Regions from separate parts of the Lysinibacillus sp. CTST325 genome, predicted to be linked through region 3. Evidence: riboswitches for the same ligand, from Rfam matches in the RefSeq annotation. Region 3 holds a riboswitch; each other region holds the start of a gene.
What was found. A riboswitch is a leader RNA that binds a small molecule or an ion and turns the genes downstream of it on or off. The one in region 3 is predicted to bind cobalamin.

Region 1 (6,639 bases), on a different contig from region 3:
TCCTAAGCCTGTGAATGAAATATTTGCAAGCTTTCAAATGGAGCCTATTGCGGCAGCATCTATTGGACAAGTACATAAGGCACGATTGAAAAATTTTGATGAAGTCGTGGTGAAGCTACTACGTCCAGAAGTGAAGGGAATCATGCGAGACGATCTCGATATTTTAGAGGAATTTGCCAATTGGCTTTCAAACAAATCTACATGGGCTGAGTCACTTGGTTTTCGAGAGCTTGCTAAAGGATTTGGCGATGGGTTACGCGAGGAAATTCATTTAGATATTGAGGCTCGTAATACATTGCAGGTGACGAATGCTCTTACCAAAAGTGATTATAAGGTGAAGATTCCTAAAATCTATACAGAATACTGTTATGAAAATATTATTGTCATGGAATATGTACGGGGGAAAAGCGTTGCAAATGCTGAGGCTGAATTTAATCGATTAGGAAATAATCGTAGGCAGTTTGCACGGACTGTTTTATACTCTTTCATTGAACAGATGCTTTTTTCGGGTATATTTCATGCAGATCCACATCCAGGAAATATTCAGATTGATGAGACGGATGGTACACCGATCCTTCTTGATTTTGGGGCTGTTGGCCGTTTGGGAGCTACACAACAAGAGGGCTTAAAGCTAATTTTAATGGGGATTCATCTAAATGATTCAAATACTTTATTTGACGGCATAACATTATTGGTTGAAAATGCGGATCATGCAGATCGTGCAAAGATAGAGCAAGCAATTGATCAAATTCTCTTGAAAATTTCTTACGTGGATCGAATTCCGACAGAAGAATTAATACATGCGTTATTTACGGTTGTTCGTGATTTCGGTCTTGCTTTCTATCCAGCGGTAGGTTTAGCGCTACGTTCATTAGTAACATTAGAGGGGACATTACGTGTAATTGACCCGAATTTTGATATTTTTACGGAAGCGAAAGATTTTTCATCTGCATATATGCGAGCATCCTTCCTAAAGCCATTTAAAGAACCGATGGCAACGAAGGAACGTTTGCAAGAAGAATTAGCAATGATTATTCCGGCATTGCGCAAAATGCCAAGACGAGTTAACCAACTCATTCAACGGGTGGAGAGTGGAAAAATTATCTTACATCACGATGTTTTTTCGGATGAGGATAATGCTCGTTTTATTACAAATTTGTTTTCCCGTTTGGTCTTACTTCTCGTAGGTATTACCTTTGGCATTATTTCTGTAGCACTTTTAGCAATCTCACAATTTATTCGTGACGCGTACGCTGTTTACTTAAATACAGCTGCATACTTGGGATTGTTTTTATGTGCCATTCTTTTGGTACGGCTTTCTATCCAAGCGCTACGTTCTATGAGGCAATAGGAAGCGCCAACTTGAGAGTGGAAATCAATCTTTGTTTATTGAAACACTTTATGTATATCTATTCTTTTGTGACAAGATGAGGTAGGGGAAATGCTCCCTTACCTTTTTTTATTTTAACTTCTTTCAGCCGATTCCGGGCGCAATTATGCAGAGGCATAATGGGTAAATGTTCTCGAGAAATATTACAAAAACATTACAAAACAGAAATTGGGTCCAATGGTAAAGCAGTTAAAATCGTTGTTATGTAGAATAAAATTGAGTTTTGTAGAATTTAACGGAATTTACATGAATATTACAAGAATGTTTCGAGTTTTACTAAACGATTAAAAAGCCGTGAAATAGTATAAAAGTTATGCTAATAATGCTAAACTTTAAAAGGCTAATAAAATATAAGAGAAAAAAAGAAATCGTTCCAGTGATTACATTAAAATACTATGAGCGAAATTGACTAGTGAAGGGAAAGAATAACGTGGGTAAACGCAATAAATGGCGTAAGTCGATGGTGCTAGCATTAGCACTAGCTGGCGGCTTATTATTTAATACAGTTCAACCAACCGTAGTGCATGCAGAAGAAACATCTCAACAAATGATCGATAAGAAAGCTAAAATAGATACAGAGGTTAAAAAGCTACAAGAAGAATTAACTAAACTACAAAAAGAGATCGATGAAAAAGTAAAAGTATTTAACAAAGTACAAGCAGATATTAAAGAAGTTGATGCAAATATTGTAGATACTAAAAAACGTATTGAGCAACGTTCAGCGATTTTAAGTGATCGTATGGCTGCATACCAAGCTCAAGATACTACTGTGGGCATTTATTTAAATGCTGTTCTTGAAGCGAAAAGCGTTGCAGATTTAATGGACCGTGTCGTAGCGGTAAAAACATTAATGGATGCTGACCAAGAATTAGTAGATCAACAAGAAGCGGATAAAGCTAACTTAGAGAAACAAAAAGTGACATTAGATGAAAAACAAAAAGAGCTTCAAAAGCAATTCCAAGAGCTTCAACAAAAGGAAAGCGAAATGGAAGTAAAAAAAGCTGAAAATGAAGCGAAATCTCTTGCATTAAAGGCACAAATTGCAACGAAACAAGAAGAAGAACGTTTAGAAGCAGAACGTAAAGCAGCAGAGGAAGAAGCAGCTCGTTTACGTGCACTTCAAGCAGCTACTCCGGTAGTACAAGCAACGAATAACAACGCTAACGATAATAATGGTAACAATAATAACAGTAATACTAGCAACGCTAGCAATAGTGCCAAAGCGAACAATGAAAAATCATCACAAAAAGTCGTTGTTGGTTCTGGTTCGGGTACTGCATCTTCAGGTGATGCAATTTCAACTGCAAAGCAATTCTTAGGTCGTAGCTATGTTTGGGGCGGCAGTAACCCATCAACAGGATTTGACTGTTCAGGTCTTGTACAATGGTCTTACAAACAAGCTGGTGTATCTTTACCACGTACAGCATCACAACAATATTTAGCAACACAACGTATTTCAGCAAGTGAAGCACGTGTAGGTGACCTAGTATTCTTCAGCTATGGTTCAGGCATAGCGCATGTTGGTATTTACTTAGGGAATAACACGATGATCGATGCTCAAAATAAAGGTGTTGTCATTGAATCACTTGATTGGTGGAATCAATATTTAGTAGGCTTCGGTCGTATTCAATAAGCCCTACTATTATATAGACGATTTAAATAGCAAAAAGGTCATCTTTGTAAAAAAAATTACAAAGATGACCTTTTTTAATATTTGACGGTATTCAAGATTCTGCGAGTAAACCTATCATCCCGGTATAGTTATCCATTAATTTAGGCTCGACTACTCGATGAATAATGAGTAAAATAACATCTAGGATGAATAAATTTACATAAGTAGATATATTTACTATCATATTACCAGTTACTAAAATGGAAATAGAGCCGATGAAAGGTATAGCATCAATTATCGCTATAATGATTGTCATCGTTATAGCGTATTTCACTTGGATTCGTAGAAGGCCAATTCCAATCATAAAAAATGTGTCTTTTATAGCTGAAAGAAATGTTTCCTTGCATATTGATACTCATTTCTGATAATTTTGAAATATAACAATTAGGGATCTTACTGTGAAATTAAAAGTGTTTGTGACTTTAGTTTCGTAGTAGTAAAGTAATGAATGATAGAAATTAGAATAATACTTACAAGTTTGCCATTTTTGCGTTCTGAAACAATAAAGGTAGGGATGAATCATGGAAAAAGAGATTTTGCAACTTTTTAGTAATTTAACAGAGCATGACCGTGATATTCAATACAAATCATACGAAGAATTAATGAAAATTATGCAGGAACCAGTTGATTGGACATATTCAGTTTGGGAACAACTTGTTCAGGCTCTTACATACAAAAATGGGCATGTGCGTGCAAGTGCTGCACAATTTTTATGCGCATTGGCAGCAAAAAGTGATCCTGAAGAAAGGGTATTAGAGGACTTCTTAAAGATTTGGGCAGTAACGTATGATGAAAAAACAGAAACTGCGAGGCATACTTTGCAGGCAATTTGGAGAATAGGTTTAGCAGGGCAGGTCCAAAGAGATTTAGTCGTGTCATATTTGGCGAAAAGATTTCAAATATGCATAGACGAAAAGCACCCGACATTGATACGCTATGATATTATTGTATCTTTTAAAAAGCTATTCGATGCAACGAAAGACCCGAAACTACTAGAGATTGCACAGCGCTTAATTGAAGAAGAAGAAGATGTTAAATACAAAAAGAAATATAAGAATGCCATCCGTTAAAAGTAGTAAAATAGCTGTTTTTACGCAATTTCTTTCGTAGAGATAGCCTTTATAACATCAATCTATGAAGTATAACTAATACCTGCACGAGCATGAGAAATACCCGTGGGGGCAATGAAAACATCCGCGTGCATAAGGTAATACCTGCATGATTTTTATCCATCGTATTTGTGTATTCTATTCCACAGCTATTTTTTCCTATTAATCTATGTTAAACTGCTTAACAAGTGAATAATTCTTGCAGAATAAGGGTGCTGAATTATAGCATAATCGGGAATTCGGTGAAAAACCGAAGCTGTTTCCGCAACTGTAAGTACAGGAATCATAAAGATACACCACTGTCGAAATATCTGATGGGAAGGTTATTTTATGACTCACAACGTGATTGAATGTAGTGAACTGTACAAGCCAGGAGACCGACCTTTGTTTGAACGTATGATAACTCTTCGGAAGCTAGGAGAAAATGCGGCAATTACATAGGCTATGTCGTGTCTATACGACACTATTTATGTTATTTTCGTTGTTTCCTTATGAGTGGGAACAACGTTTTTTTATGTACACGTATAATTCACCTGATGGAATGCTAGGGAGGGTGTTTATCTTCATTCAAATGAAGATAAAGCCTTCGGACACATTGTTTATCTGCGCGACAGCGGCAAATGTTTTCTGTAGCGACAGCTACAATTACGCTTAGGCGAGATTGATAAAGTAAGAATTTTTCACGAAGGAAAGCGGGGACTTAGATTTGAAAAAAGATGCACGTTATTCTTGTTATCCGTTTATGCGTGAAAAGGCATCAACAGTAGATTTTGAAATTCGAACAGATAGCCTTACAACACATATTGGCGTCGCTTTGGGAGCGGTAAAAAAGGAAACGGTAGAGGTAGTAGCAGGTGATTTATTAGCTATTTTACCAATGGCTTACCATGTGAATGGCTCAGTCCGAGGTAAATTGGCGGTAACCGAAGATGATTTGACTTGGCTAAGTGATCGCTATGATTTCTACGTTAGCTATGTTAAAGAAGAAATACAAAACTTTGTATTACCACAAGGGACAGGGGCTGCTACTTCATTACATTTATGCCGTAGTGAGGCGAAAAAATCATATCGCGTTTTACACAAAGTATCTGAAGAACGGGAAGTACCAGCTATTCTCTTTGATTATTTAGGATTACTAGCCAATGTCTTTTTTGTAATGGCTGTCTATATGAATCAGCATGCTGGTATTGCTGAAATACCGTTTATTAGTAAGTCATACCCGATGAAAAAGAAAAAGGAGAAACAATGAAATGAAAAAAATGTTTAAGCTACAATGGCTTTCTGTGTTGATGCTGGCACTAGTATTAGTTGGCTGTGGCACGAAAGAGGATACTAATAAAGAAGCTACTTCTAAGGAAGATCAACAAGTTGAGAAAACTAGCTATAAAGTTAAGGATGACCGTGGAGTAGAGGTAGAGTTTGATGCTGCACCTAAAACTATTGTTTCATTACAACCGAGTAATACAGAAATTTTATTTGCTCTAGGTGTGGGTGATAAAATCGTTGGTGCAACTGAGTATGATACGTATCCAGAAGAAGCACAAAAAATTGAGCGCGTCTCTAGTTCTACAACATTCAATAGTGAGCGTATTTTAGCCCTAAAGCCAGATGTCGTTATTGCCTATACAACTGGAGGCGATGAAGAAAATTTAAATGCCTTAAAAGGTCTCGAAGATGCGGGTATTAAAGTGTTTGCGATTCAATCAGCTAAATCATTTGATGATGTTTATGGGGATATCGAACAAATCGCTACAGTTATGGGAATCAAAGATAAAGGCGACAAGTTAAATGTAGATATTAAAGCTAAAATTGCGGAAGTCCAAGCAAAAGTTAAAGATGTGAAAAAACCAAAAAATATCTACTTAGAAATTAGTCCAAAGCCAGACATCTATACAGCTGGTTCTGGTACATTCCAACAAGAGATTTTAAATGCGGCACATGTTAACAACGTTTTTGCTGACCTTGAAAGCTGGGCAAAGGTATCTGAGGAAGATATCATAGCGAAAAATCCAGAAGTCATTTTAACAACAGTAAACTATGTGGAAAATTCAGCGGCAGAAATTCTTTCTCGTGATGGATGGAATTCAATTCCTGCCATTCAAAATAAAGCGGTTTATTCTATAGATACTGATATCTCAAACCGTCCAGGTCCACGTATTGGCGAAGCTGTTGAGTTAGTAGCAAAAGCAACATACCCTGAGTTATTTAAATAGTCTATATTGAAAAAGAGTATTTTGGAGCTGTCCTTTATGGGCAGCTTTTTTGATGGGTAATTATCTGGTAGTGAGAGATTTACTATGAAGATTCCTTGGCCCTGCTCCGCTTTGGAGAAAAAGTGGTCGGGTAGAGTGGAAAACTACTCCGCTTTGAAGAAAAAGTGAAGGGTGGAGTGGATAACTGCTCCGCTTTGATGAAGAAGTGATCGGGAGAAGTGGATAAGTGCTCAGCTATGATGAAAAAGTGATCAG
Region 2 (6,639 bases), on a different contig from region 3:
CACCTTCTTTGTTTAACTTAGCAAATGTTTTTTCAGGAATATTATGGTTAAAAGCATTTATAGTCATTTTTACCCTCCTCCTATAAAAAAAGCTAGCACATGGCTAGCTCCTCTTCTTTATTGAAAGCTTTCTGGATAAAATCCTTGTGCCAAAATTCGAATTGCTTCGGCCGCACGAACACCCTCAGATGCTGCTGATAGTGGTAAAATAACGAAACGTTTGTTAAATACTGCTTCCGTTTCTTTTAGTGCCGGATCATTTTTCAGGAAATTAATTTTTTCTTCAGTAGTAGTTGAACCATAGTCAATTACAACGATAACTTCAGGGTTGCGCTCAACTACATCTTCTTTTGAAACGGTTGTCCAGCCAGACTCAACGTCACCGAAAATATTTTTTCCACCTGCTACTGTCACGAGTTCATTCATGAAGTTTTGTGCAGCAGTAAAAACTTCTTTCTCACCACTATCAAATACAAGGATACGTAAATTCCCCTCCTCTTGCGGAAGCTTCGCACGAATGTCCTCTACATCTTTTGTCATTTGTTCAATTAACTTTTCTCCACGCTCTTCCACATGGAATATCTTGGCGATGTTACGAATATCGCCGAAAATATCCTCTAACTTAGGATTTTTAATGCTTGAAGATGTATGTAAATAAGTGTGGATGCCAAGTGCTTCTAGTTCTTCTGGTGTTCCGACACCCTTCTCACTAAACCCGCTTTTCCAGCCTGCATATAAAAAATCCGCTCCTGCATCAATCACTTGTTCCTTTGTTGGGTATTGCTCAGCTAGTACTGGAACTTTATCATACGCTGCCTGTAACGGTGGATAAATTGCATCATCTAAATATGCTGTTCCGACCATTGAATCCTCTAAGCCTAACGCTAGCATAATCTCTGTCACATGCTGATTTAAGCTAATTGCTTTTTTAGGTGCTTGCGAATAGACTTGTGTCGTATTGTTATTGTCAATCGTTACTTCCGTTGCTCCTGCTTTTGCTGGTTCTACTTGTTCACTTTGCGATGCTGAATCTTTTTTTCCCTCGTTACCACAAGCCGCTAAAATACTTAGCATTGCGATTGCAAGAACAAGCCATACGCTTCTTTTTAATGTCTTCATGTCTACTTCTCCTTTTTTCTAAAAAATATGATAGAAAGAAATCTAAGAGTCTTAAACTAACTATAAAAATTGCTCAGATATATAATAAATATGCGGCTTTTTCGTGACAGGATGTACACTAACTTCCGCATGTACACCAAACACCTTTTGTAGCAATGAGGGTGTTAATACATCAAACGGAGTTCCATACGCCGCAATTTCTCCGTCCTTTAAAACATAAATTTTGTCGCAATAAGTTGCTGCAATATTTAAATCATGCAAGGCTACAATGACCGTAATCGGCAAGCTCTGTATTAAATCCATGAGTTGGAGTTGATGCTGAATATCTAAATGATTCGTTGGCTCATCTAATGCCATGACCTTAGCTTGTTGCGCCAAAGCCCTTGCAACAACGACTCGTTTTTTCTCACCACCAGATAATGAACTAAAAGTACGTTCACTTAAATGCAGTACGCCTGCTTGCTGCATCGATTCCTCGACAATAGCTAGATCTTCTTTTGTATCCACTTCCATAAGCCTTTTATGCGGGGTACGTCCCATTGCAACAAGATCCTTAACAGTGAACTCAAAAAGCACTGGTGTTTCCTGCCCTACGACGGCTAGTTGCTTTGCTATCTCCTTTGAAGATTGCTTGTAAATATTTTCATTAAATAACAATACTTCTCCCTCTTGAGGTTGTAGCATACGATACATATTTTTTAATAGGGTCGATTTCCCACTGCCATTAGGGCCAATTATGCCCACAAACTCGCGTTCTTGAATATGTACAGAAACATTGTTTAATATTTTCACCTGCTGCACGGCAAAAGTAAGGTTTTTTGCTACGTATACCATCTAATTCTCCTCCCCGAAAGAATACATTTGCTTACGCAACATCCATATAAAAAATGGGCATCCGCATAAAGCCGTAATAATTCCAATCGGCATTTCCTCAGGTGCAATCACAACGCGCGCAGCTGCATCAGCCCATATTAAAAATATCGCACCAATTAATGCACTGACTGGCAGTACAAACTTATAATTTGAGCCGACAATCATGCGTACGATATGTGGAATAATCAGGCCTATAAAGCCAATTGCACCACTGACAGCAACAAGGACACCTGTTAATAAGGAAATTAATAAAATTAGTAGCAATCGAAATTTCTCTAAATTAACCCCCAGCGTAACAGCAGATTCTTCACCTAGTAAAAGTAAATTCAAATGACGTGCATGAAGACGTAAAATTACGTAGACGACCATTAAAACAACGAACGGAATCATTAAATTTACCCATTTCGCTCCAGCCAGACTTCCCATCATCCAATACATCACTGCCTTTATGCCACCCTCTTCTTTCGCCATCATCAGCATAAAATTCGTCATTGCTGACAAAACTAGTGACACGGCAATTCCGGCTAATAATAATCGAATAACTGAAATTCGCCCTTCAACTCGTGCTAAGAAAAACACGATTAGTACTGCAATCGTCGCACCTATAAAAGCCGCAAGTGATAGCGCATACATACCTAAAAATGAAAAAGCGCCAAGTAAAATAACAGACGTCGCCCCGACAGATGCACCGGAAGATACTCCCAAAATGTAGGGGTCTGCGATTGAGTTGCGAACTAAAGCTTGAATAGCAGCTCCCGAAATTGCAAGACCCGCCCCGACTAGTATGGCAAGTACTACGCGGGGAGTACGAATTTGCCAGATGATGATTTCCTGCGAACGACCCCAATCTTCTGTAATGCCAAGTGGATTGAACGGGATATGCGACAAAATAATACGCCATACAATACTAGGTGTAATAGACACAGAGCCTACCATTATCGCTAACGTCATTGATAATAGAACGACACCAGTCAATACTAATAAGAGTAGGTTGATTTTTCTTGTTGTTGGATTTTTCAAAACGTGCTCCTCTCTTAGGGCATAAAAAAATCCCCTTGTCTACAAGAGGATGTCATAGTTAAATAAAGGGCGTCTCTTCCCAGTCACTACAACCATCCTCGTGGTTCTATGTAAGTTTGTTGCTTTTATTGGCAGGTCTCCTGGCTTAGGTTCATCATCTATACGCCTTCCCATAGCTCGCTACAGTGACATATTGTATAGACTCTCCATTACAGTTGCGGGACAGCATCGGATTTGCACCGATTTCCCTTTTAAGCAAATGAACAATGTCATTCGCACCAACAAAAAATATTAAGTTATAAGAGGAACAATATCAGAATATTTTCCAGATAGCAATTATATTATATATTACATTAAAGAAAAAATAGTTATAAACGAGAGATTAATAGTTGTAAAATAGAACTATTAAACACTAATTATTGTTAGAAAAATAAATAAATTTAGATAATATTTTATCTTACCTTACTATACAATTTCCTCAAAGTACTCTATTAGTCATCTCCTTCTTCTCTATATTCAATATCATTCAGGTCAATACTCTACATAATCTACTAACAAATCTTTCATTCCATTCTATGGACTTACTCTTAATTAAACAAAATTTAATTTGGTTATATATTTTTATAAATGGAAAATATAAAAATACAAAGGATTTCTTTTTATACTTGGGAGTTCATAAGGCTGAGATAACCTTCATTTCATAAAATAAGTAGTTATGCGAGTTTCATATTCAGCAATAGGCATAAATTGCATAATAAACTATCGCCTCATCATTTGATAAAGTTTTAGGTATCACATACGTCGGTATAATCGTACTATGGCTTTCTACTTTAGAGTTGTCGAAAACACGCTTCTTTTTGGAAAACTGGATTTCATGTTCATACGGTAAACCTGTTTTCAATTTGTTCAATACTTAAGCAGTCTTCTCTACTAAACTTTCTTCTAAGGCGACACTTGCTGTACATTATCTAAATAGTAATGGACTTAATTACAATGTATGAAAGCTTAGATTATAAGTCATTAAAATTAGATTTCCTAATAAAGATGGCCATAATTATTTATATAACAGTTATACTGAAAATTAATTTATAATTAATTTACAAGAAGTTGTAATTATTATTAATAGGAGAAGGATATATGAAAATAGTAATTGCAGAAAAACCAGATCAAGCAGCAAAATTAGCTGCCCCCTTTTCTTTTACAAAAAAAGCTGGTTATTTTGAAGTTAAGCCTAACACATATTTTCCAGATGGAGCACTAATTACATGGGCGATAGGACATCTATGTGAATTGAAAGCACCTGAGGAATATAATCCAACATGGAAGAAATGGACATTAGAAACATTACCGATTATTCCAGATCGATTCGAATATAAAGTGACAAAATCAAAATATAAACAATTCAATGTAATTAAAGGTTTAGTAAAAAGACCTGATATTCGAGAAATCATCATTGGTGGTGATGCTGGGCGTGAAGGTGAATTAATTATCCGCACCATTTTGAGAGTATGCGGTGTTAATAAACCGATGAAACGTCTATGGATATCATCTTTAACAGAAAACGCTGTAAAAAATGGGTTTGCAAACTTACTACCAGAAGAGAAAACACGCGATATATATTTTGAAGCACTAAGTCGTTCATGTGCAGACTGGCTAATTGGCATCAACACATCCAGATTATACACGGTACTCCTCAAACGAAATGGCGTGAAAGATGTATTTTCAATTGGTCGTGTACAAACACCTACACTTGCACTAATAGTAAAGAGAGAGCATGAAATTGCGAATTTTAAATCAGAACCATTTTGGGAAGTGGAAACAGAGTTTAATTTTGATGGAAAAATGTTAAAAGCAAAATGGCATAAAGATAACATTTCAAGAGTTCAAGTGGAAAGACAAGCTATTGCGATTGCTAATTTCTGTATCAATAAAAATGTAGAAATTAATAGTATTAAAAGAGAAACAAAGGAATACGCTCCTCCATTGTTATTCAACTTATCTGCATTACAAGCTACAGCAAACAAGGCCTATAAATTCTCACCACAAAATACACTGGATATTTTGCAAAAACTTTATTTAAAGGGCGTAGTTTCCTATCCAAGATCTGATTCACAATTTTTAACGAATGAAGAAGCAAAAACACTACCAAAGATACTAAAGCATTTAAGTAAAATTGATAAATATAAAGGACTTCTTCCTCCACCGACAAGTTCAATTATGAATAATAAAAGATATGTGAATGAAAAAAAAGTAACCGATCACCATGCAATTATTATTACAGAGCAAATACCAGACGTAGCGACGCTAAGTACAGAAGAAGAAAAGATTTATGATTTAGTTGCAAGACAAGTCATTGCTGCACATTACAACAATGCCATATTTTCTTACACAACGATTCATTCACTTGTCGATAAACGTGCAGAATTCATCTCTAAGGGCAAAGTGCTTATGGAAGAAGGTTGGCGTAAGGTTATTTATCATTCTAAAGATAACTCACCTACAGACAAAGATGAACTACTTCCCCTATTACATGAAAATGAGCAAGGTATCGTTGCGAAAGCGAACGTAAAAAAAGGTGAAACCCAGCCACCAAATCGATATTCTGAAGGTAATTTAATTACCGTAATGAAAACAGCTGGTAAACATTTAGAAGATGCGGAATTAGAAAAGGTCTTATCGAAAACGGAAGGATTAGGTACTGAAGCTACACGCGCTGGAATTATTGGTACATTAAAAGATCGAAACTACATCGAAGTTAAGAAAAATCAAGTCTTTGCAACGACTAAAGGTATGTTACTAATTGAGGCACTAGGTGAAAGTATCTTAACTTCCCCTTCTATGACTGCCAAATGGGAGCAACGACTTTCTGAAATAGGTGAAGGCAACGCTTCTCCTAAAGTATTTATGGAACAAGTAAAAAAGCTTGCTGACAAATTGATTTCAGATGCTAACATGCGTGAAAAGGAATGGGCATTTAATCAAAATGCAGTCGATAAAATCACTGCAAATAATCCGTATAACAAAAAATATAATAAAGAAAAAACAGTTGTTGGGAAATGTATCCTTTGTGAGGGGTCAATCATAGATCATGGCAATTTTTACGGATGTTCAAATTATAAAACAGCTAATTGTAAATTCTCTGTTTCAAAGAAACTTTTAAGAAAAACTATTTCACAATCGAATATGAAAAAACTCTTGTCAACTGGTGAAACAAACTTGATAAAAGGATTTAAAAAAGGAGAAAAAACTTTTAATGCCCACCTTATTTGGGATAAAAAAGAATGTAAAATTAATTTTAAATTTCCACAATAACTAACAATTCTACTTTCAACATATCGTTGAAAGTCTGTAGCTTATATTAAGAGTTTAATAATAGCCTTGATAAACAAGCAAAAAGAAAGAGCATGTTTTTAAAAAATTTAATCAAAACGTGCTCTTTGTATATTTTATTGAATCATTCTTCTATAATAAAGATTGATCATTTCTATGATATTTCCTCCATCAGTGCCCTTTAATGGAGAAACATGCCAGAAATTATCTTAAGTTTAATCTATATCACAGGCCGTTCACTATACAAACATAGCTATCACATCATAATAATAGTAAGGTAAAGCTAATTTAATCTTA
Region 3 (6,639 bases):
GCGTCCGGATTTTGAATTGTGCCCAGGCCTGCACGAGGGCCGACACGATGTCGGTCATTTCGGTAATGCCACAGGACGTGGCGTTTTTACCGATGCAGGTCAGTTAGCCGTTTTCGCAAGATGCGAAGGTTTTAGGCTAACATCCTTTTTCATTCCTTTGAAAATCCGTGACATCCGCCGGAGGCATTATCTTCATTCAGCAGATGTTTCTGCCGAATGAAGATAATTTTTTATGGCCTGCACAGTTGTCTCAAAAACACCTTTACCGATAATCTTACCTACATCAGTAATGGGACCTCCGTACAGCATCTCTTCCCCTTTTTGTGTAGCTGCAATCAATAAACTATCTGTAGCAGTACTTGTCGCAATTGTACCACTAAGCTCATCACGAATATTTTCCGATTGCAATGCCTTTGTTTTTGCCTCGGTAGCCGTCATCATTGCTTGGAAAAACGCTTCTTCTGATAAACAACCATTAACAATAACCCACGTATTTATAGTACCAATATGTGGTTCATCTTGTCTTTCATGTGTACGAGACACATCAACTGCATTGCCAACTCCGGCCGTAACAGCAACAAGAACGCTACCAAAGGAAGCTTTAAATTCATTTATAGCTACAAGGTTTGTTGGGACAGCTGTTAACATGACGACTGTACCTGTAGCTGAAAAATGCTCTTTTAGTAAAAATTCAGTGACCTCTTTCTTTACATCACTAATGACATAATCTATTGGTACAGAGCGATTTAACAGACAATCATACCAACCGATACCTGGATTATGGACAGCTGAGGACACTGTTTTTAAAGGAAACTCTGATTGAAGTTTAATATAACGATCTGTAACAGTGAAATTTCCTTTTGTAATGACAGCACGCTGCTGCTGTTCAACAGATGCTGGCATCATTGTAATTTGTGGCTTTGGAATTTCTGGATGTGCATAAGTTGCAACACGGGCATGATAGACCTCTTCGATTTGCGCAGCGATTAATACTTCGTGTGGCGCCCCCAATGCCCGCATCCGTCCTTCCTCCATAAGTAATAATTCATCACAATAGAGGGAGGCTAAATTCATATCATGCAGTACCATAATAACGGTCAAACCACTTTCAATTGCTTCCTTTCGCACCATATCTAAAATTTGACGTTGATGGGCAATATCTAGATGGTTCGTTGGTTCATCTAACAGCAATATTTCCGCTGTTTGTGCAAGAGCTTGGGCAACAAAAACTCTTTGCTGTTCACCGCCCGACAAAAATTCCATCGGTGTCTGTTCATAGCGTTTCACACCCGTTTGCATCATCGCATGTTGGACTGCCTGTTCATCACGATCAGTCCAGCTCGAAAAGAAGCCTGTTTGATGTGGATAACGTCCAAGTGATACTGCCTCTCGAACACTGTTTGAAAAGGCATTAGCATGTAATTGTGGTAGCACCGCCATTTTTTTTGCTAATGCACGCGCATTGTACGAGCTACTATTTTTACCATCTACTAATATAGTGCCTGCGGTTGCTGGTAGTATGCCACTTATTACTTTTAACAGTGTGGATTTCCCACTACCATTCGGCCCTAAAATCCCTAGTATTTTGCCTTTTTCAACGGAAAAACTTATATCATGGACGATCGGTACGTCTTCATAGCCGCCAGAAAGATGTTCAACAGCAATCATGCCCGTACCCCCTTGCCTCTACGTTGCTTATAAAAAATATAAGAAAAAACGGGTGCCCCAATAAATGCAGTAATGACACCAATCGGTAGCTCTCTTGGCATAATAATTGTTCGTGCTATTAAATCACAAATAATTAGCAAAGTTGCCCCATTTAAAAATGATAATGGCAATAAATGACGGTGATCAGAACCCCAAACCATTCTCGTCATATGAGGAACAACTAAACCAACAAAGCCAATCGTTCCAGAAACAGCTACCGCAGCTCCTGTCAACATGGATCCACCCACTAAAATAATATATTTACTGCGCTTAACATTGACACCTAAATGCTTCGCGCGTTCTTCACCATATAACAGAACATTTAACTCGCGTCTTTGTGTCCAAAGCATAATAGAGCCAATTATGACAAATGGGATAATCATCTGGACGTATGGCCAACCACGCATCGATACTGAGCCGAGTAGCCAACCAATCACTTGGCGTAGCTCCTCACCAGATAATGCGATCATTAATGAAATCAAGGAACCTAAAAATGAACTAAATATAACTCCTGTTAAAATAAGAGTTTCCATTTTTAGTGAACGATCTACTATTCTAGCAAAGCCCATAACAGCAAACATCGTTAATATGGCACCTATCATACTAAAGGTTGGCAATGTAAAATGACCGATTACAGGTATTGAAACACTAAAGAAAATCGTCATCACTGCGCCCACTGATGCACCAGAGGAAACACCTAACGTATAAGGATCAGCCAAAGGATTTTTTAATAGGCCTTGAAAAGCTGCCCCTGCTATAGCAAGTGATGCCCCTACAAGCCCTGCTAGCATCACTCGAGGTAAACGAATCTTCCATAAAATATTGGCAGCTGTTTCATCAGCCGCCTTATTCCACAATACTTCTAATGGAATATGAACTGAGCCTATCGCCACACCACACCAGATGCTAATGATTAAAAGCGTAATTGCTGTTACATAGGCTGCAATTGTTTTACTCATTTAAACGCCTCTGGGTAAACGGCCTTTGCTAATTCCTCAAAACCATCTGCTAACCGAGGACCTTGACGACTTGTCGTACTTTCATCCACTTGTACAATAGCTTTATTTTTTACGGCAGTTATTGTCTCAAAGCCTGGACGTTGTGGAATTTTCGTTAAAATATTCGGTACATAATTATATGCCACAACAATGACATCTGGATTTTTCGCAATAATTTGTTCAGCTTCAATTGGATACCAGTCATTTACATCTGCTGCTACATTTTCAGCATGAATCATTTCTAGCATTTCATTCATAAATGTACCTTTACCAGCTGTATAAATCTGTGGCTCATCAGACGATTCTACAAAGACTTTCTTTGGCTCAACACCCTTAAGTTTTGTTTCAACTTCTTCAACTTTTGCCTTCATATTTGCGACCATTTTTTTAGCCTCTTCTAGTTTCCCCGTTGCACGACCAAGCTGTTCAATCGTTGTGTAAGTTTCATTAAAGTTTTTTGCATCCGCTACAACAAATACTTTTACACCGGCAGCCTCAAGCTGTTCAATTGCTCCTTTTGAATAACTCATACCCGATGCATGTGCAAAAACGATATCTGGCGTTAACGCAATAATTTGTTCAATATTATAATCTATACCGCCAACCTTATCTTTTTTAGTAGCCTCTGGTGGATAATCATCATTATCTGTCACGCCAACTATTTCATTATTTAAGCCAAGGCCAAATAAAATTTCTGTGTTACTCGGAATGAGTGAGACAATTTTTTCCGGAGGTGCTTCTAGCGTAATTTCCTTGCCAGTAGCATCCGTTATCGTCATTGGGAATGTTGCTTGATCTACTTTTGTTGTCTCTTGCTGCTCAGAAGATAACGGCTTTTCATTTGTTGCCTCTTTTGTATTACATGCTGCAAGCACGCCAATAGCTAAAAATGCTGATAAACCTATTTTCCAAATTTTCTTCATGTGAATCCTCCTTAGTCTATTTGTGCGTATAGTTTTTATTGTTTTTCTGATTGATCGATACATTTTAGTTTTTTTCGCCTAACATTGCGGGGTTATCATCAGCATTGCGAACTTCCAGCCAACATGTTGAGTTTATCGCCTAACATTGTGAATTTATCGCCCATGTTTTCAAATTTATCGACATTCATCTTCCAAAACAAATACCCCTCATCATAAAACAATGAGGGGGTCAAATTTGCACAAAAATACATATACAAAATCCACCATCCTATCCTCGTAGGCTACAACGTGTTTTCTATAAAGGCAGGTCTCCTGGCTCGTGCTCCATACGCTTTTTCAAGCCTTCCCGAAATTTCCAGTGGCGCAGATTGAAAAAACTCACACATACAGTGGCGGGACCGCATCGGAATTACACCGATTTCCCTTTTCACTTTACTTAAGTAAAGAACCTTTATAATATTCAGTTGATTGTATTATACATGAAAATGAAAGAAGTCGCCTCCATTCGAGACGACTTCTAAACAAATCAATTATGCCCGACATCCGCCGGAGGCTTTTGGCCAACAAGATGTTTTTTGTGCGAAAACGTAGCGACAACAACACTCAGTCATTGCCACAGGACGTGGCGTTCTTAGATTGAAATCCTCTATTTCATCTAGTGTTTGGACACCCACTGAAAGAAGTTATACGATATCTGAAAAATACTGTACCGTTTTCATTGGTGCACCCATTTCTCGCAATGCCCATGTATTCTCTAAATAAATATCTGCTAGCTTCTCATATTTGCCGCCGAATCTTTGTGCCCATTCGACTGCTACTACACTTTCATATAAATGCGCCATTTTCTCTGCGACCATTTTTGCTTCAAACGTTTTTGTTGCATCATCTAAACGGCTAAATGTCTGCAAAGTTGATTCTAGTTTTGCTAATTGATCCACTACAATTTCAACTAATGGACAGGCACCTAGTTTTTCTAGACGTTCTTCCATGACACGAACAAACATTTCGTGCGCATGAAACTTATCGACTAAACGAATAAGCTCTAAAGCTAAAATATTTGAAGTCCCTTCCCACACAGTAAGTACCTGTGCATCTCTTAATAACCGAGGTGTAACAAAATCTTCAATATAGCCGTTTCCGCCATGTAATTCAATGGCTTCACTTGCATAATGTACAGCTTGCTCTGCCGTTTCTTTTTTCATGATAGCAATATACAAGCGGTTTAAAATAATGTCCTCTTTATTCCCCTGCCCACTAGTTACTTTATCGTACAGCTGAATAAGATCAAAAACCGTGGCAACTTCTACATGAAGCTTGGCAGCGAATTTCCCTAGTGTATCCTGAATCATAGGATATTGCGTTAAAGGTTTACCAAAGGCATGACGATTTGTCACATAATGCTTCGCCTCTAAATATCCGCGGCGCATAATGCCGATAGAAGCAACCGCATTGCAAATTCTTGATAAATTAAGCGCCTCCAGCATATAGTAAATCCCTTTATTTGGGTCACCGACAACATATGCTAGTGCACCATCAAATTCCACCTCACCAGAAGGCACTGCTCTAACGCCAAGTTTATCCTTTAAACGCCGAATGCGCAGGTTATTAACTGTGCCATCCTCATTTCGCCATGGAACGGCAAACAATGTTAAGCCCTTTGAGCCTGCCTGAGCCCCTTCCATGCGCGCCAATACCATGGTTACTCCACACATTCCTGCGTTAGATGCAAAATATTTTTCCCCATATAAACGATACTGATTGCCGTCCTGTCTTGCTTCCACAACATTCGCCCCAACATCAGAGCCACCTTGCCGCTCCGTTAAAAATGTGGCCCCCTCATAGAGCTCTGTCTCTCCTGTTGCACAAACATGTGGTAAAAAGCGCTCCTTCACCTCATCACTCGCATAATGATCAAGTAAATAAGCCGTTGCCATTGTTAAAGTAACAGGACAGTAAAACCCTGGCTCAGCATGTGATAGTATATAGCCTTGAGCAAAGCTATAGACATAGTTGCCCTTCCTACCTAATTGCGGAATATCCTTATGCACATAGCCGACAATGCCAGTATTGTACGTCTCTTCAATTGTTCTTTTGTAGCCATCATTGACCCAAATCTCTGACACTTCTTCACCATAGGCATCATATCTTTGTAATCGAGGTTCACCCTCTCTATCCGTATGTTTGGCTCTCACATCAATATCTCCAGCACACAGCTCAGCGAAATCTGTTAGCTCACGTTTTGCATATTCCACAAACTCTTTATCTAGCATCATTTCTAAAACTTTATGAAGTGTATCATTATCGTTAAAAAAGTTTGTTGTTTTCATTTCTTCCTGCTGTAAAACCTTCATGCTATCTCACCTCTTGTCCCTTCAAGGATTGTTTTAGTATTTTGCCCGATGCATTTCGTGGTAACGCTTCCACACGTTCAAAGATGCGTGGAATTTTATATTTAGCAAGATGCTCCTCCAAATAAGCTTTAAGTTCGTCCTCGTCAATTTCCATTTTAGCGGCATAAACAGCCTTCACCGTTTCTCCCCACTCCGGATGTGGCACACCGATTACAGCCACTTCAAATATCCCCTTATAGCTCAACATACTATCTTCAATTTCTTTCGGATAAATATTCACACCGCCTGATAAAATGACATCCTTTTTACGATCGACAATCCAAATAAAGCCGTCCTCATCTAAGCGAGCTAAGTCACCTGTTTTCAGCCAGCCATCTATAAATGCAGCCTTCGTTGCAACATCATCCTTGTAATAGCCCAGCATATTGCCCTCACCGGACAACACAATTTCTCCTACTTCACCAACACTGACATCTTCTCCATTGTCGTTGATAATCCGCAGCTCTGCCCCAAGTGGTGCACGCCGACCAACGCTCCCCGCCTTCGTTGCATGCTCTTCACCAAACATTATTGAACCATTTGGACCAGCCTCCGTTAATCCATAGACACACGTTACATTATCCGTTCGGAAAGCTTTTTGGATAGAGCGAATTTCATTTT

Region 1: another riboswitch for cobalamin. It lies ahead of ACYQ73_RS19545 (hypothetical protein); the one in region 3 lies ahead of ACYQ73_RS12650 (ABC transporter substrate-binding protein).
Region 2: another riboswitch for cobalamin. It lies ahead of ACYQ73_RS09525 (FecCD family ABC transporter permease); the one in region 3 lies ahead of ACYQ73_RS12650 (ABC transporter substrate-binding protein).

What each region holds. Positions count from the first base shown of each region.
Region 1 covers NZ_BAAFHO010000010.1:55,163-61,801, forward strand. The annotation lists gene ACYQ73_RS19525 (ABC1 kinase family protein) at 1-1,351, shown strand, start outside; gene ACYQ73_RS19530 (C40 family peptidase) at 1,803-3,023, shown strand; gene ACYQ73_RS19535 (hypothetical protein) at 3,115-3,366, opposite strand; gene ACYQ73_RS19540 (hypothetical protein) at 3,584-4,132, shown strand; cobalamin riboswitch at 4,364-4,571, shown strand; gene ACYQ73_RS19545 (hypothetical protein) at 4,878-5,420, shown strand; gene ACYQ73_RS19550 (ABC transporter substrate-binding protein) at 5,422-6,384, shown strand.
Region 2 covers NZ_BAAFHO010000002.1:781,916-788,554, forward strand. The annotation lists gene ACYQ73_RS09510 (precorrin-3B methylase) at 1-67, opposite strand, end outside; gene ACYQ73_RS09515 (ABC transporter substrate-binding protein) at 118-1,119, opposite strand; gene ACYQ73_RS09520 (ABC transporter ATP-binding protein) at 1,180-1,953, opposite strand; gene ACYQ73_RS09525 (FecCD family ABC transporter permease) at 1,954-2,943, opposite strand; cobalamin riboswitch at 3,126-3,310, opposite strand; partial or broken gene ACYQ73_RS09530 (type IA DNA topoisomerase) at 3,721-3,973, opposite strand; gene ACYQ73_RS09535 (DNA topoisomerase III) at 4,150-6,324, shown strand.
Region 3 covers NZ_BAAFHO010000004.1:215,314-221,952, forward strand. The annotation lists gene ACYQ73_RS12640 (adenosylcobinamide amidohydrolase) at 193-1,668, opposite strand; gene ACYQ73_RS12645 (FecCD family ABC transporter permease) at 1,665-2,666, opposite strand; gene ACYQ73_RS12650 (ABC transporter substrate-binding protein) at 2,663-3,628, opposite strand; cobalamin riboswitch at 3,914-4,096, opposite strand; gene ACYQ73_RS12655 (acyl-CoA dehydrogenase family protein) at 4,312-5,979, opposite strand; gene ACYQ73_RS12660 (class I adenylate-forming enzyme family protein) at 5,981-6,639, opposite strand, start outside.